4 regions of the Neobacillus phoenicis genome follow, and region 2 is predicted to be linked to each of the others. Evidence: riboswitches for the same ligand, from Rfam matches in the RefSeq annotation. Region 2 holds a riboswitch; each other region holds the start of a gene.

Region 1 (4,215 bases), 2.6 Mb from region 2:
TCGGAAACATGTTCTGAAAATTTATTTGCAAGTGTAGGAATGTGTGCATAATTTCTTATAATAGGTATCTTTAAAATGGCATCCTCTTCCCATTTATCAAAAGCCTTAATTAACTCTTGACCCTTGAAGGTAACCTCTCCATGATCACCATAGACCTCTGAAATCACATTATTATCAATGGTATGAACATGAAGACTACAACCTGCTTGTGTCTTGCGATAAATCTCCACATGAAGAAGTGTCTCTGCTGACGGTTTTAAATGTGTCTCTTCTACCGGTCTGCCAAATTCATCCACTAGTAAAAAATCCTCTGCAGTCCGCTTACGTTTATCCTTCCCGCTAGCAGTCACTAAAAATTGAAGCGGATGATCACTCACTTTAATGGCAAGGTTTCCACTTGTCCCCATAAACCAATCTCTCTCTGCCAATTCATCCTTAATATCGGCTAATTCTGCCCATCTTTCCTTTAACATGTTAGCTCACCCACCTCAATTCTTTTATTTATTTCCTCGATACAATCGAAGAAAGTATGAAACCCTTGATGGTTAATACCCCATTCCATACATTTTTCCAGAAGTAAATCCCTCGCTAACACAAAGTCAGCATGTTTAGCAGCCTCTAGGTCGGTTACAGAGTCGCCTATTACGATTTTAAAACTCCCCTTTGGATTGTTCAGTTTACGCATAATACTTGGCTTACAGCAACCACAATCATTGTTACAAGAGGAATCACATTCATGTGGCCAAAGTATATTAATTGTTTCTCCAGAAAAATCAGAATGATTACAATACACTCCATCAAAAGGAGCGTATTCTGCTAGGATCGGATGGACAAAAAAGTCTATACCGCCACTTACAATATAGAGGGGAATACCCTTTTCCCGAACATACCCTACAAACTCCTTAAAGCCAGGTCGGATTTTTGCATTTTCAATTGCAAATTCCGTTATTTCTTTCTTCTTATTACTAGGCAATAAGGAAAATAATTTCCCCACACCCTCATTCACTGAAATCTGACGAGAAAGAATTGAATCCTTTATTCCCACCCATTCAGGAGGAGCAAATTGTTTCATTATAGCAATGATGTTATCACTTTCTGTAATCGTTCCATCAAAGTCACAATAAATAACCGGCTTTGTCATTTAGACCGTCACCTCGGCATTTCCCCAAAGCTGAAGTGCCTTTTTAAGTTCAGGATACTGCTCCGCTCCTACTGAGAGTGTGTTTCCCTGAAGAATAGCATCCACTGCTTGTCGGAAGGCAAGGCCACCTCCCCGAGCACCGTCTGGATGCCCATGAACGCCACCACCTGCATTTATGACTGAGTCGATTCCAAAGTCACGAATTAACAAGGATACCAACCCTGGATGTATTCCTGCTGATGGCACTGGAAAGGCCTTTTTATAAACATCCTCTTTCGTGAGTTCAGCTGCAATCGAAAGTGCAGATGTTTTTTCTAATGCCACTGTTCCATATGGTGATGGGAACAGCGATAAATCGGCACCTGCATAACGTAAAAGCTTCCCAAGAAGCAAGGAATGGGAAAAGCCATATTGGGATGAAGAAGTTAACGCGCCGCTTACTGCTGGGTGTGCCATTAAAGGCAACCCAATCTCATAATCCTCTCTTAATTCTTGGAGGACATCTAATCCATAGGAGAAGACATTAAATAATAGTAAGTCTGCTCCCAGCTCAGCCGCTTTTTTTGCCTTGTCCTTAAGTTGTGAGGTTCTCCCAGTCAGGTTTACTGCGTACAGCGTTCTATGACCAGTCTCTTCCAGAACTTCATTTAACACTTGTTTTCCTTTTGTAATTCTTTTTTCAAAAGGTGTTAATTCATTTTCAAAGAGAATCTCATCATCTTTGACTAAATCAACACCACCAAGAGCTTGCTGCTTTAACTGTTCTACCAAAAAGTGTATGTCCTTACCAAGTACGCCTTTAAAGATGCTCATCACTAATGGTCTTTCATATACGTTTATTTTCTCTCGAATTCCATCAATACCGAATCTAGGACCAGGAAAATGACTCTTCAAACGATCATCAAACTGCAAATCTAGTAATTTTATTTTTCCATCTAAGGACAGTTTTCCGAAAACAGTGGTTAAGATCGCTGGCAAGTCGGAAGAGAAGTTAATGATTGGATAGGCAATTCGAATGATGGCTAGACCTTCTCTTTCAGAGTCTTTCCCTTCAATTGAAACGACTCGGCCTTTATGCTTGCGTAATTGGTTCTGCTCGAGCTCAGGAAGATTCGTCCAAGAACCTACCGTTAATCCAAGTGCAATTTCCTCTGCTTTTTTCTCCGGATATTTTTCATCATGTACAAGATATGTGGCAATTATTTCAGACATTTTTTCAACTTCCCTTCAGAAAACATAAAAAACCTCTTCGAAAAGAAGAGGTTAGCATCACAAACTAACATCTTCTCATCTTTCAGCCAGATTGCTGCAAGATTTAGCACCGTGCTTAACATTTGTTAAGTCGGTTGCCGGGCTTCATAGGGCTTTTCCCTCCACCTGCTCTTGATAAGAAAACGATTCGTATTTATTCACTTTTATAAGTTGTTAAACTTTATTTTGGATTATCGCAAGAAAAAAAACATTTGTCAACTTATTTTTTGAACATTTCTAAACAACTAATTCTTCTGACAGCTTCAGCTAACCGTTCTTCGGATGATAATAAGCCCACACGTACAAAGCCTTCACCATATTCACCAAAACCAATACCTGGTGCGACCATAATATGTGCTTGCTCAAGTAGAATTTCAGCAAACTGTCCAGATGTGTACCCAGAAGGTACCTTAAGCCATGCAAAAAAAGAACCCTTTGGTGCGGTTACATCCCATCCTATCGATCGAAGTCCTTTAATTAATACATTTCTTCTTCGCTCATATAGTTCATTCAATTCTCTAACACATTCTTGTGACGCAATTAAGGCTGTAGCAGCCGCTTCTTGAACCGCTCCGAACAAACTTACATACAGATGATCCTGTAGGAGTTCAATCGCAGAAATCACACTTTCATTACCTACTGCAAATCCTACACGCCAGCCAGCCATATTGTAGGTTTTAGATAAAGTATAAATTTCGATTCCTACTTCTTTAGCCCCTTCGGTTTCTAGGAAGCTTATCGGTCTCTGACCGTCGAAACCAATGGCACCGTAAGCAAAATCGTGAACAACGCAAATATTTTGATCGTTTGCCAGTTTCACAGTTTCTTTGAAAAATTCTTCAGTGGCCACAGCACCGGTAGGATTATTGGGGTAATTCAAAAACATTACCTTTGCTTTTAATAACGATTCGGAAGAAAGTTCGGTGTAGTCAGGTAAAAATGCATTTTCCTCCCTCAATGGCATGGTAACCATTTCCGCTTTTGCCAGAGCCACACCTGACCAATAATCTGGATAACCGGGATCTGGTACAAGAATGGTATCCCCTGGATTCAACAAGCACTGTGGAATTTCTACAAGCCCTGCTTTTCCTCCAAAAAGGATAGCCACTTCCTTATCAGGATTGATCGTTACTCCATACTCTCTCAAGTAAAAATCAGCTGCTGCCTGTTTTAAATATCTATGCCCCTGAAACGGAGAATATTTGTGATTGATGGGATTAGCTGCCGCCTCCTGTAATTTTGACACGATATGCTCTGGTGTCGGCTGATCTGGATTTCCTTGTCCTAAATTTATCACGTCATGCCCTTCGGCAATATACTCTCCAACCTTCTTTACAAGGCCTGCAAAAAATTGTTTTGGCAGACTATTTAATAGCTCTGATGGTGGAAATTGTTTCATCACTCTCTCACCTGCTTATTCATTACAAATTTTTGTTGAAATTCTAGTCACAAATGATATAACTTTTATAACAGCTTGTAAAGAAAAAATTCTGATATTTCGAACCGGAGGGAAAATTCTTTGAAATTAAACATATCTTGTATACAAATGGATATCGCCTTTGGTAATCCATATGAAAACTATCATTCTGCTGAAAGACTGATTGAAAAAGCAATGGAAACGAAGCCTGACATTCTCGTCTTACCTGAACTCTGGACTACCGGATATGACTTAACACGGCTTGATGAAATTGCAGATGACCAAGCGATACAAACGATTCAGTTTCTACAGGAGGCAGCAAAAAAATACCAAGTTCATTTCGTTGGAGGATCCGTTGCAGCCCGCAATGATAGCGGAGTAAAAAATACTTTGATTATCATTAACA
Region 2 (4,215 bases):
TGCATTTAAGATGCCAGCTCAAATGGCAGTCATGTCTGCAACACAGGGTGCTGTTTATGGGATATTACCAATAGGCTGGATCATTATTACGTCTGTTTTCCTTTACAAATTAACCGTAAAGACAGGTCAATTCGATATAATACGTAATTCTGTTGTTTCACTCACAGAGGACAGACGTCTTCAAGCACTTTTGGTAGCGTTCTCATTCGGAGCCTTCCTTGAGGGGGCAGCGGGTTTTGGCGCTCCGGTTGCTATTTCTGCAGCGCTACTTGTTGGTCTTGGATTTAATCCACTTTACGCTGCTGGACTTTGTTTAATTGCCAATACTGCGCCTGTTGCATTTGGTGCAATCGGTACTCCCATCATTGCGGTTGAAGGACCTACAGGAGTTTCAGCAATAGAAATTTCCAAAATGGTTGGCCGTCAATTACCATTTTTATCATTATTTATACCGTTTTATTTAGTTGTAATCATGGCTGGGTTTAAGAAAGCATTGGAAATCATGCCTGCGATTTTAATTACGGGTATTTCTTTCGCAGTGACTCAATTCTTAAGCTCTAATTTCCTTGGCCCAGAACTTCCGGATATTTTATCAGCACTGGTTTCATTATTTGCTTTAGCGATCTTCTTGAAGTTTTGGAAACCGAAAACTATTTTCCGATTTTCAGACGAACAAGAAATGGCTGCTGCCCTTACCGCAAAAGCACCTAAATATCAGCAGGTAAAATATACAGGAGGCCAAATCTTTAAAGCATGGTCACCATTTCTTGTATTAACATCTTTTATTACAATTTGGGGAATTCCAACAATCAAGCTTGCATTGTCAGGACATTATGAAGGATCAAACGTTATTCTGAAAGCGGTTAACTCTTTAGGTCACGCGTTAACATTGTTACCTGAAGTACCCTTATTAAATAATAAAGTTATTAACTCTGCCGGAGCTCCAGTTCCTGCCATCTATAAACTTGAAATCTTAGGCGCAGCTGGTACATCGGTTCTACTTGCAGCTGCAGTATCGAAGTTTATCATTAAAATTTCATGGAAGGAATGGGTAGCAACCTTCGGGGAAACGCTTAATGAATTAAAATACCCTATCATTACAATCGGTTCAGTGGTCGGATTTGCTTACGTTACAAACGCATCAGGGATGAGTACGACCCTGGGAATGGCTCTAGCAAAAACGGATGTACTATTTTCCTTTTTCTCTCCAATCCTCGGTTGGTTGGGGGTGTTTATCACTGGTTCTGATACTTCATCAAACTTATTGTTTGGGAACATGCAAAAGATTACTGCGCAGTCCCTTGGTATGGACCCGATTTTAGCAATTGCTGCAAACTCTTCAGGGGGGGTAACAGGAAAAATGATTTCCCCACAATCTATTGCTGTAGCGTGTGCAGCAGTGGGTCTTGCTGGAAAAGAAGCAGACTTGTTCCGCTTCACATTTAAGCATAGTATTGTGTTGGTTGTCCTAATCGGAATTTTGACATTCCTGCAAAATAGTAGTCTGTTGAATTGGATGGTACCCTAAAAAATTCAGTAGATTAAGACCACCTTTATTTTCGGGTGGTCTTTTTTTTAGTGGCGCATAAATCCGACATATTTCTCAGGAAATTTTGCCTATCAGTCCACATATTGTCGAGTAATTATAAAAGGGTTTCCTGTCTAGTTTGCGGAATAGTTAAGGTATACACGTTTAGACCGGAGTGGTATTAATGATCGAAGCTATCCAAAAATTCCTCGTAAAAATGCAACAGCAGGAACATGTCTATCCTTTAATTCATCAAGCAGAGGTACAGGTAAATCTCCGTTGCGAGCATCAAGTAGTGCAATTAGTGATAAAAAACGGTGCTGTTTTTATTCTCCAAAATCCATCGGCGCAACAAAGCATCTACGAGATTAGTGGCAATGAAGCCGCAATGAAACAATTAATTGAAGGAACAACTAGATTACGGTTGCTAGAACAAAAACGGGAGATAAAAGTAGATACTTCGTTACGAATCGCATTATTACTTGAGTCCCTTTTTTTTCTCACAAAAGCACAGGAAGATCTTGCAAAAATTATATAAAAATCATTGACTTCAAAAGGGACATCCTGTAATGTATTATTTAAATATTCTATCAATTAAAACAATCACATAAACATTCTTATCAAGAGTGGCGGAGGGACTGGCCCTTTGAAGCCCGGCAACCGGTTTATACACGGTGCTAAATCCAGCAGAGCATAAAAAGCTCTGAAAGATAAGAAGAGAGCCCCCTCTTCTTATGAAGCGGGGGTTTTTGTTTATTTAAGGGAGGAGCTAGGATAATGGGAGAAAATCAAAAGAAGTATCGATTTGAAACATTAAGTGTTCATGGAGGTTTGGCTCCAGATCCAGTAACAGGTGCTCGTGCAGTTCCTATCTATCAAAACAATGCCTACCAATTTAAAAGTACTGAACATGCAGCAAACCTATTTAGTTTAGCAGAACCAGGGTACATATACACCCGTATTCATAATCCTACTACAACCGTATTTGAAGAAAGAGTAGCCTTGTTAGAAGGCGGTGTGGGAGCACTGGCCGTTGCAAGCGGTATGGCAGCAATTACCCTCGCTATTCTTAATGTGGCTGAGGCAGGAGATGAGATTGTTGCTGCTTCCAACCTCTATGGTGGAACGTATAATTTATTCGCAGTGACCCTTCCGAAATACGGAATTAACGTCAAATTTGTTGATGCTGAAAATCCGGAGAATTTCAGAGCTGCAATAACTCCAAAAACAAAGGCAGTTTTCGCAGAGACAATTGGAAACCCAAGCTTACGTGTGCTGGACATTGAAAAAGTGGCAGATATTGCACACGAGGCAGGCGTCCCATTAATTATCGACAACACCTTTGCAACTCCATACTTATGCAGACCGATAGAGTACGGGGCAGACATTGTTATTCACTCTGCAACAAAGTGGCTTTTAGGTAATGGGACAACAACGGGCGGCGTTATTGTCGATGGTGGGAAGTTTGACTGGAATTCTTCTCGATTCCCTGGCTTTACAACTCCAGATGCAAGCTACCATGATCTTGTCTATGCAGAAGCATTAGGCGCTGTAGCGTATATTGTAAAGGCACGTGTACAATTATTGCGAGACCTCGGTCCGGCACTGAGCCCACAAAATTCATTCCAATTTACACTAGGCCTTGAAACCTTGCATGTTCGGATGAAAGAGCATGTAGCCAATACGAACACAATCGTAGACTACTTATTAAACCACCCAGCAGTAGAATGGGTATCCTATCCAGGGCATCCATCACATCCAGACCATGAATTAGCGAAAAAATATTTATCTAAGGGCGCAGGCTCCATGGTTGTGTTTGGAATTAAGGGTGGGAAGGAAGCAGGAGCAAAGCTCATTGATTCACTATCCTTATGGGCGCACGTTGCCAATGTTGGCGATTCAAAAAGTCTAATCATTCACCCAGCCAGTACCACTCATCAGCAATTAGATGCAGAGGGTTTGAAGGCGGCAGGTGTGTCGGAGGACTTAATCCGTCTTTCTATTGGGATTGAAAATGTCGAAGACTTAATTGATGATCTCGAATCTGCGATTGAGACAGCAACGGGACTGGCATCTATCAAAGCAAATGCCTAAAATTTACCTAATGTGATAAGTAAGAATTAATAGATTTTTTTATTGACACCCTTTTTTATCCGTGATACGATAGCTTTCGTACTAAAATAACTACTGAAATTGACTAACGTCTTAATTGAATATAGAATGCTGTAAGCTCTTATCAAGAGAGGTGGAGGGATGTGCCCGATGAAGCCCGGCAACCGTCAATGTTACATTGAAATGGTGCCAATTCACACAAAGCGTTTGCTTTGGGAGATGGGAGAAAGGTCTATTTTACTAATGCCTTTCTGCCCGTGCAGAAAGGCTTTTTATTTTTCTAAAATAGAATCTTTTCAAGGAAACAGTCAAATTCTATAGGTAAATGACAGGATATAGTAGATTCTTTCTGAATTTTAGGTAAATAGGATAGAAGCGGGTGATTCAAATGATTTCAATAAAAAACGTCCGTAAGATTTTTCCTTCCAAACAAGGCCAGCTAAAAGCGGTCGATGACGTGAATTTAGAAATTCAAGAGGGGGAAATTTTCGGGGTCATAGGATATAGTGGTGCCGGAAAAAGTACGTTAATTCGAATGCTTAATGGGTTGGAGCTACCAACCGATGGATCAGTCA
Region 3 (4,215 bases), 230 kb from region 2:
CTTCTGGCATCATATTGGCAATTCCTTTGAGAAGGACTTTCCCTACTCGAGGAATTTTGTTGAAAATCTCTAAATCTTGTGGCTCACGGTAGATGTTATAGCCGCCAAATAATTCATCAGCGCCCTCACCTGAGAGAACAACGGTTACGTGTTTTCTAGCTTCGCGAGCAACAAAGTAAAGTGGTACGCAGGCAGGATCAGCTAGGGGGTCATCCATATGCCACATAATTTTGGGAATTTCATTCATATATTCTTCAGGAGTAATCACATAGCTGATATTTTCCACACCCAGTTTCTCCGCTGTTTCTTTTGCCACATCAATTTCACTGAAGCCATTTTGTTCAAAACCAACAGAGAAGGTTTTGATGGCAGGATGAAACTCTTTTGCAATAGAAGCAATAATAGAAGAATCGATACCACCAGATAGGAAGGAACCTACCGGTACATCACTGCGCATATGCTTTTCGACTGAATCGAATAAAATATCACGAATTTCTTTTGTAAAGTCACTTTCAGATTTTTGAACAGGACTAAAATGTGCCTTCCAATAGCGCTTGATTTCCATTGGTGAGCCAATTTTTTTTGTGAAATAATGACCAGGCTCAAGCTTTTTAATTCCTTCTGATAAGGTATTTGGTTCAGGAACAAATTGATACGTTAAATAATGCTGCAGAGAATCATAGTCTAAAACATCATTTTCAAGTGCAAGCAAGATACTTTTCTTTTCTGAAGCAAAGAAGGTCTTCTCACCGTCTTGTAAATAAAAGAATGGTTTGATACCGAATGGATCACGTGCTCCAAATAATTTTTGCTCTTGTTTATCCCATATGACAAAAGCAAACATTCCACGCAGCTTTTCTACAGCTTTCTCTTTTAAATGACTGTATAAGGCAATAATAACCTCAGTATCAGAGCTCGTTGCAAACGAAAGGCCCTCTTTTACCAATTCCTCACGAAGCTCGACATAGTTATACACTTCACCATTAAAAATAATCCAGTAACGTTCGTTTTCATATGTTAATGGCTGATGCCCACTCTCAATATCAATAATACTTAAGCGGCGGAATCCAAATTGAATATGTTCATCATAATAAAAACCATCATCATCTGGTCCGCGATGGGTAATGATATCGTTCATATTTTTAAATTGTTGTTTTTGTTCATCACTATAGTTTTGTGTTTTGTCGTGTACACAACCGATAAAACCACACATTATGTACCTCACCTACTCCAATCTAAATTAAACATTCTCTAAAAAACATCTCTATAATACTACCACTTTTTTATTAAAATAACACTGTGAACTTATAGGTAATTTTCGTACCATCATTTTTCACTTCTTTTGACCTACGTAAACATTTTATTCCAATAACCAATTACGTACCAACCATTTAGACGAAAAAAGAAAAAGAGAGTTACATTTAAAATGCAACTCCCTTCTATATAAGGTATTCGCTTGCGAATGGTTTTTAGCGATTTGCTGCTTGTTCTTTTAATGCGTCTGCTTTGTCTGTACGCTCCCAAGGAAGATCCACATCTGTACGGCCAAAATGTCCGTAAGCTGCTGTCTGCTTGTAGATAGGACGGCGAAGGTTCAACATATTAATGATACCAGCTGGGCGTAGATCAAAGTTTTGTTCTACTAATTCAACTAATACATCTTCATTTACTTTGCCAGTGCCAAACGTATCAACAGAAATGGAAACCGGTCTTGCTACACCGATTGCGTAAGCAAGTTGAACTTCACACTTCTCAGCAAGTCCTGCAGCAACGATATTCTTTGCTACATAACGTGCTGCATACGCTGCAGAACGGTCAACCTTTGTAGGATCCTTACCAGAGAATGCGCCACCGCCGTGACGTGCATAGCCACCGTAAGTATCAACAATGATTTTACGGCCTGTTAAACCTGCATCCCCTTGTGGTCCACCGATTACGAAACGGCCTGTTGGGTTAATGAAGTATTTTGTATTTTCATCGATTAATTCTTGTGGAACAACCGGATTGATTACATACTCTTTCAGATTACGTTGAATCTGTTCTAATGTAACTTCAGGATGGTGTTGAGTAGAAATAACTATTGTATCAATACGAACTGGTTTGTCGTTCTCATCATATTCAACTGTTACTTGTGTCTTACCATCTGGACGTAGGTAAGGAAGAATCTCTTCTTTACGAACTTCTGTTAAACGGCGTGCAAGCTTGTGCGCAAGTGAAATTGGAAGCGGCATAAGCTCCTTTGTTTCATTACATGCAAAACCAAACATTAAACCTTGGTCACCTGCACCAATTGCTTCAATTTGCTCATCTGACATTTGGCCTTCACGAGCTTCAAGTGCTTGGTCAACACCCATCGCGATGTCAGGAGACTGTTCATCGATAGAAGTTAAAACGGCACATGTTTCGGAGTCAAATCCGTATTTTGCACGATTGTAGCCAATGCTTTTAATTGTTTCACGAACAATTTTTGGAATGTCCACGTAAGTTGAAGTAGTAATCTCGCCAGCAACCAAAACTAAACCAGTTGTAACTGAAGTTTCAGCAGCAACACGTGCATTAGCATCTTTTGCTAAAATAGCATCTAAAATAGAATCAGAAATTTGGTCACAGATTTTATCGGGATGACCTTCAGTTACTGATTCAGAAGTGAACAAACGACGTTTTGTTGACATCTGAATTCCTCCTATATAGTGAGATAAGTGAGGTTATCTGTGTGGGTATGTAATGACCTTGCCGTTTAACCTCGGGTTGATACGGAACTCATTCCCTTAGTAGTATGAAATAAATACGGGGTTTTTATTAATTAAACAATATTCTGTCTGCAATAACCCCATAGAAAATTCTAACGATGGAATAAAAAGAAGCGATTCTAAAGCACGAAAACAATACAAACAAAAAACCTTTCCATCTCTGAGGAAAGGTTGATAGCAAAAGTTTTGCGCGCCTTTCACTCTTATCGTTCAAGGCTAGGCCTTGCTTCAGGTTTAGCACCTTTGCCCGAAAAAATAATAATAGAAGAAAATCTACTACTATCTTGCTTTTCGTTTGCAGGTTGCTGGGTTTCATTGGGCCTGTCCCTCCACCAGCTCGGGATAAGAGAGTATCCGTTCAAGGGTAAATCATAACCTACACTGTCGAACTATGTCAATGCATTTTTTTAGAAATTTAAATTCTAATTCATACAACCTATTTTTCATTAATTAGTATAGATTATTTGAATAAATGTGTTATACTTTTTAATAAGTTATTACCATTAAAAACATGGATAAAGGAAGGTTGCAGTAGATGAATTCTGTTCATATTCCCAATGACTTAAAACAAATGTTATCAGAAAGTAATGTCCACGTGCAATTATCAGTTCCCCAGTTAGTAGAAAAGATCTTATGTCGTAACGAAGGTTCTTTAACTTCGACTGGCGCTGTAAGCGTTTCAACTGGTAAATATACAGGCCGCTCACCTCAAGATAAATTCGTTGTGATGGAAGAGTCCACAAAGGATAAGATTGCTTGGGGTTCGTTGAATCAACCTATATCTGAAGAAATATTTACAAAACTTTATCAAAAAGTCTTAAATTATTTAAAACAACAAGAAGAGATTTTTGTTTTTAAAGGCTTTGCAGGGGCAGATAAAAAATCCCGCTTACCTATTCAAGTAGTGAATGAATTTGCCTGGCACAATCTCTTTGTTCATCAACTATTTATACGTCCATCAGAAGATGAATTGCTATCACATGACCCAGGATTTACAGTAATTTCAGCACCTAATTTTAAGGCAGATCCTAACGTCGATGGAACCAATTCAGAAACCTTTATCATCATCTCATTCGAACGTCGCATTGTTCTCATCGGTGGGACTGAATATGCAGGTGAAATGAAAAAGTCCATTTTTTCCGTAATGAATTATTTATTACCGGAAAACAATATTTTCTCCATGCACTGTTCTGCAAATGTAGGAATTGAGGGAGATGTCGCTCTATTCTTTGGTCTATCAGGAACAGGGAAAACTACTTTATCAGCTGATCCAAATCGCCGTTTGATTGGTGATGATGAGCACGGTTGGTCCTCAAACGGTGTCTTTAATATCGAGGGAGGGTGCTATGCGAAATGCATCAATCTTTCTAGGGAGAAAGAACCGCAAATTTTTGATGCCATTCGTTTTGGAACCGTTCTTGAAAATGTAACGCTAAACCTAGAATCGCGGGTCCCTGATTATGAT
Region 4 (4,215 bases), 1.9 Mb from region 2:
TTTCTTTCTTTCTATTTAAAAAGCTAAATACGTTTGTAAAACTGCCCAGATTAGCCGCTGTCAAATTGGATTCCACTGATTCAAGGACAAGAATTCCTTCCTTCCTGCGTTCTTCAGGCACTAATGCCATGCCATTTTTCACCGCATCATATGGGCTATTCAAAGTTAGTTTAACACCATTAAGAAGGACTTCTCCTCCAGTTAATTTTTCAGAACCAAAAAGCGCCTTGCACAGCTCGGTTTTTCCAGCACCGACTAGCCCAGCTACTCCAACGATTTCTCCGGATTTCACATGTAAATGTAAATCTTTTATTTTACTTCTATCTGAAAGTCCCTTCACTTCAAGTACTGTGGTTCCAATTCTCGTATTTTTTTTCGGAAACTGTTCCTCCAGTTTTTGGCCCAGCATGTGCTCCACCACTTGATTCTGTGTTGTCTCTGAAATATTCTCTTTTACAACGAATTCTCCATTTCTCATGACTGTAATTTCATCGCAGATTTCAAAAATCTCTGGCAGGCGGTGAGAAATAAAAATAATCCCGACATTTTGTCTCTTTAATTCGCGGGCAATCCGAAAAAGCTCGGTCGTTTCAGTATGGCTTAAGGGTGCAGTTGGTTCATCTAGAATCAGATACTTACACCGATTCGAGACAGCTCTAGCAATGAGAATCATTTGCTTTTCTGCTAGAGAAAGTTCACTCACAAGCTTTTTCGTAGAAAGTGAAATATTCATATCAGCCAGGATTTGTGCTGCTTTTTGATGAAGAGTCTTCCAGTTCATCCACTGCTTTTTTCCCATTTGATGAACCGTGTCCATCAACATGATATTTTCGGCAACCGTTAAATTAGGAATAAGTGCGGTATCGACTTCTTGATAGACAATCTGTATGCCCGCATCCTGGGCATCTTTTGGTGATCGAATGTTCAAAGATTTCCCGTCTAGCACAATCTCACCGGTATAATGATTATAAGCCCCTGAGAGGACTTTCATTAGAGTTGATTTCCCTGCACCATTTGCTCCAATCAATGCCTGAATCGTTCCCGTCTTTGTTGAAAAATGAACCTGATTTAAAGCTTTCACCCCTGGAAATTCAATCGTTATAGTTTTCATTTCCAATGTTGACTGCATGAAATTGTTCCCCCTATCAAGCAAACACTCTCTTAATCAAGTGAAAAAGAGAGTGCTTATAGTACCCATTAATTATTTATTATATTTTTTTAATGTTTTCATCCAATCTTCTTCGAATGCATCTGATTGGCCCCATCCTGAAATAATTTTTGATAGATTAACCATGTTAACAGGATCCTTAGACTTTTGAAGATTGTCTTGTGAAACTAGAGAAGCCTGTAAATCATAGGTTTGTGGTGTTTCTTCACCTGCTAGTTTTTTAGCAAGCAATCTCAAATCCACCGCACCAATTAGTTTAGGATCTACGGCTGCTGTGTATTTCCAAGCACTACCTTTTCTTTGAATCTCTTGAAGGTCCGCATTTGAAACATCAATACCATAAATTTTTATTTCTTCACGGCCCGCCTCTTTTAGAGCTCGTGCCGCACCAATAGCAAAGGCATCCCAAGTAGCAAAGATGGCATCCAACTTTCCTTTTGGATATTTATTTAACATAGCAGCTACGGCGTTTTGTGTTTGAACACTGGTATCTGCAGCAGCTACACCGAAACGTTCCACTTCTTTAATTCCAGGATTTTTTGAAAGTACATCTTGGTACACTTTGTTTCGTCTAACCATTGGCGGAAAACCGTCAACCCAAAGGTATGCAATATTGGCTTTGCCTTTCGTATCCTTTACAAGCTGATCCAGTGCTAAAGTTGCCAATGCTTCGTCATCCTGTGATGTAAGTGTTACTCCCTCCACTTCAGCCAACTTTGGATTAGAGTCAAATGTAACCACGCTTTTTCCTTTTTCAACGATCTTCTTTACATCGTTCACCGTCGCATCATCATCACCATGTGAAATTATGAATCCATCATAATCCTGATCTAACGCCTGATTTATAGCATCATGGAATTTTGCTGTATCACCGTTCGCAGTAAACACATCCACTTGCAATCCTAAAGCTTCTCCCTCTTCTTTTGCTCCTGCTAAGAATTGAGCAGTGTGGTCATCACCGCCAATTTTTCGAATGACCTTAATTTTCAATTGATCGCCCTTAAATTGTTCTGGTACGCCTTCAAGTGATACATTTTTATTTCCGCTTGCTTTCTTCGTTTCTCCCCCTGAAGCACACCCCGTGAGTAGCAGGCTTGCAGCTAATGCAGAAACAAGCGCACTTTTGAAAATATTTTTTTTCATGATAAAAGCTCCCCCTTTTTGTCTTTCTTACCAAAATAAACTATTCCCATTGGAGAAGTTTTCTTTTTTGAAAAAATAAAAAACCTCTCCAGAAAAGAGAGGTTTCATCACATATGTTGGACTACTCCTCTCTTATCTCTCAAAACATTAGATGTTTTGCAGGATTTAGCACCAATTCCTTTTTTGGAACGGTTGCTGGGCGTCATCGGGCCAGTCCCTCTGCCACTCTTGATAAGAGAACGTATTATTGATTTAAAGTAATAAACTAAATTTAAACTCACATCAACAAGTTGTCAATAGTATTTTAAATATTTTTAATAAAGTAATAACTCCTTTTTAATCACATTGAACAGAATGGGGAAAACTGTTATTAAAACTAAAACCAGTTATTGCTTTATTCTCCTATGAAATTTCGGTATGATTATATTTAGGAAACCGAAATAAATTGCAGAAAGAAGTGTTATCTTCCATGAATAAGCAGGAAAGCGCAAAGCGTAATTTACTAATTATGTGGTTTGCCAACTTCTTCGTTGCCGGTAGTATGACGATGGTCATGCCGTTTATTTCGCTGTATATTGAAACGTTTGGAGACTTTTCTGAGAAATATGTCCAGCATTGGTCGGGCATTACTTTTGGGATCACCTTTGTTTCTGCCTTTCTTTTTTCACCGGTTTGGGGGAAGATTGGAGATCGCTATGGTCGGAAAAAGATACTTATCATTTGTGGATTAGGGATGGCTGTATCTATCTTTTTAATGGGATTTGTTCATTCAGTCTGGCAGCTACTCTTACTACGGTTTTTAATGGGCTTTTTCTCAGGTTTTATCCCTATGTCACAGGCATTCATCTCCACGCAAACACCAAAAGAGATTGCTGGTCGTGTCCTAGGGACATTACAAACAGGAAGTATTACGGGCTCGTTGTTAGGCCCCATGCTTGGAGGAATTTTAGCCGATACCCTCGGCTATGCGACCACCTTTAAATGGACTTCTATTTCCATATTCATCTCTGGGATTCTTGTTATCGCAACGAAGGAATTTCTGATAGAACCAACAAAGGGCACCAAATCACACTATTCCAGTAAAGAGGTTATCAAACACATCCTACGAAATCCTGTTTTATTAACCGTATTACTTATTTCATCCCTTGTACAAATCGCCCATTTCAGCATTCAACCAATCCTGTCGTTATTTGTAAGTGATTTACATGGGCCAAACAATGTTGCTTTTTATTCAGGGATTGCTTTTTCCGCAGCAGGAATAGGCAACTTACTCATGTCACGGAACTGGGGAAAGATTGCAGATAAATATGGTTATATCAAAATATTAGTCATCCTTCTATTTTTAGCAGGGTTAGTTTATTTACCAGGAGCGATCGTGACAAGTCTTTGGCAGCTTGTCATCATCCGTATTGCCTTAGGTGTGACCATCGGCGGAATCATTCCTGTCAGGATTGCTTATATCCGCCAGGAAGCTCCGATTACCATGCAAGGCGAGGTCCTGGGCTATAACAATAGTCTAAGATTTCTCGGTAACATCATTGGGCCCATGTTGGGGGGCTTTCTTTCTGGCTATTTCGGCTTTTCCGCCGTTTTCATTAGCACCAGTGTCTTATTAATTATGAGTGGACTGATTTTGCTCGTATCATTGCTCCGACATCCGAAACTTGTAAAACATACAGCTTAATAACTTATTCAATATACAAAAGTTACCAAAACCTTTGTAGAAATAAATTAGGTTATTTCCAAAATATATGATACAATAACTCTACCATTTGAATTACTGTTTCATTTGTGTGCCCTACTCATTCATGAGTGGGGTTTTTGTTTTGTTTTTTTTTGCATAGGCTGTGTTAATCTTGGATGTTGATTTCCGCTCCAATCAACATTGTCTATAAAAACAACAG

Evidence for each region. A riboswitch is a leader RNA that binds a small molecule or an ion and turns the genes downstream of it on or off. The one in region 2 is predicted to bind S-adenosylmethionine.
Region 1: linked by a shared signal. The riboswitch ahead of mtnW (2,3-diketo-5-methylthiopentyl-1-phosphate enolase) and the one ahead of AA0X95_RS07840 (O-acetylhomoserine aminocarboxypropyltransferase/cysteine synthase family protein) in region 2 are both predicted to bind S-adenosylmethionine.
Region 3: linked by a shared signal. The riboswitch ahead of metK (methionine adenosyltransferase) and the one ahead of AA0X95_RS07840 (O-acetylhomoserine aminocarboxypropyltransferase/cysteine synthase family protein) in region 2 are both predicted to bind S-adenosylmethionine.
Region 4: linked by a shared signal. The riboswitch ahead of AA0X95_RS25275 (sugar ABC transporter substrate-binding protein) and the one ahead of AA0X95_RS07840 (O-acetylhomoserine aminocarboxypropyltransferase/cysteine synthase family protein) in region 2 are both predicted to bind S-adenosylmethionine.

Annotation. Positions count from the first base shown of each region.
Region 1 covers NZ_CP154847.1:4,332,447-4,336,661, forward strand. Annotated here, with positions in the region: gene AA0X95_RS22230 (methylthioribulose 1-phosphate dehydratase) at 1-473, opposite strand, end outside; gene AA0X95_RS22235 (2-hydroxy-3-keto-5-methylthiopentenyl-1-phosphate phosphatase) at 467-1,141, opposite strand; gene mtnW (2,3-diketo-5-methylthiopentyl-1-phosphate enolase) at 1,142-2,353, opposite strand; SAM riboswitch class I at 2,426-2,534, opposite strand; gene AA0X95_RS22245 (pyridoxal phosphate-dependent aminotransferase) at 2,613-3,791, opposite strand; gene AA0X95_RS22250 (carbon-nitrogen family hydrolase) at 3,912-4,215, shown strand, end outside.
Region 2 covers NZ_CP154847.1:1,531,957-1,536,171, forward strand. Annotated here, with positions in the region: gene AA0X95_RS07830 (L-lactate permease) at 1-1,528, shown strand, start outside; gene AA0X95_RS07835 (hypothetical protein) at 1,713-2,066, shown strand; SAM riboswitch class I at 2,143-2,245, shown strand; gene AA0X95_RS07840 (O-acetylhomoserine aminocarboxypropyltransferase/cysteine synthase family protein) at 2,306-3,622, shown strand; SAM riboswitch class I at 3,759-3,866, shown strand; gene AA0X95_RS07845 (methionine ABC transporter ATP-binding protein) at 4,029-4,215, shown strand, end outside.
Region 3 covers NZ_CP154847.1:1,765,159-1,769,373, reverse strand. Annotated here, with positions in the region: gene asnB (asparagine synthase (glutamine-hydrolyzing)) at 1-1,213, opposite strand, end outside; gene metK (methionine adenosyltransferase) at 1,470-2,672, opposite strand; SAM riboswitch class I at 2,951-3,099, opposite strand; gene pckA (phosphoenolpyruvate carboxykinase (ATP)) at 3,286-4,215, shown strand, end outside.
Region 4 covers NZ_CP154847.1:4,946,543-4,950,757, forward strand. Annotated here, with positions in the region: gene AA0X95_RS25265 (ATP-binding cassette domain-containing protein) at 1-478, opposite strand, end outside; partial or broken gene AA0X95_RS25270 (ATP-binding cassette domain-containing protein) at 620-1,129, opposite strand; gene AA0X95_RS25275 (sugar ABC transporter substrate-binding protein) at 1,202-2,311, opposite strand; SAM riboswitch class I at 2,441-2,549, opposite strand; gene AA0X95_RS25280 (MFS transporter) at 2,781-3,995, shown strand.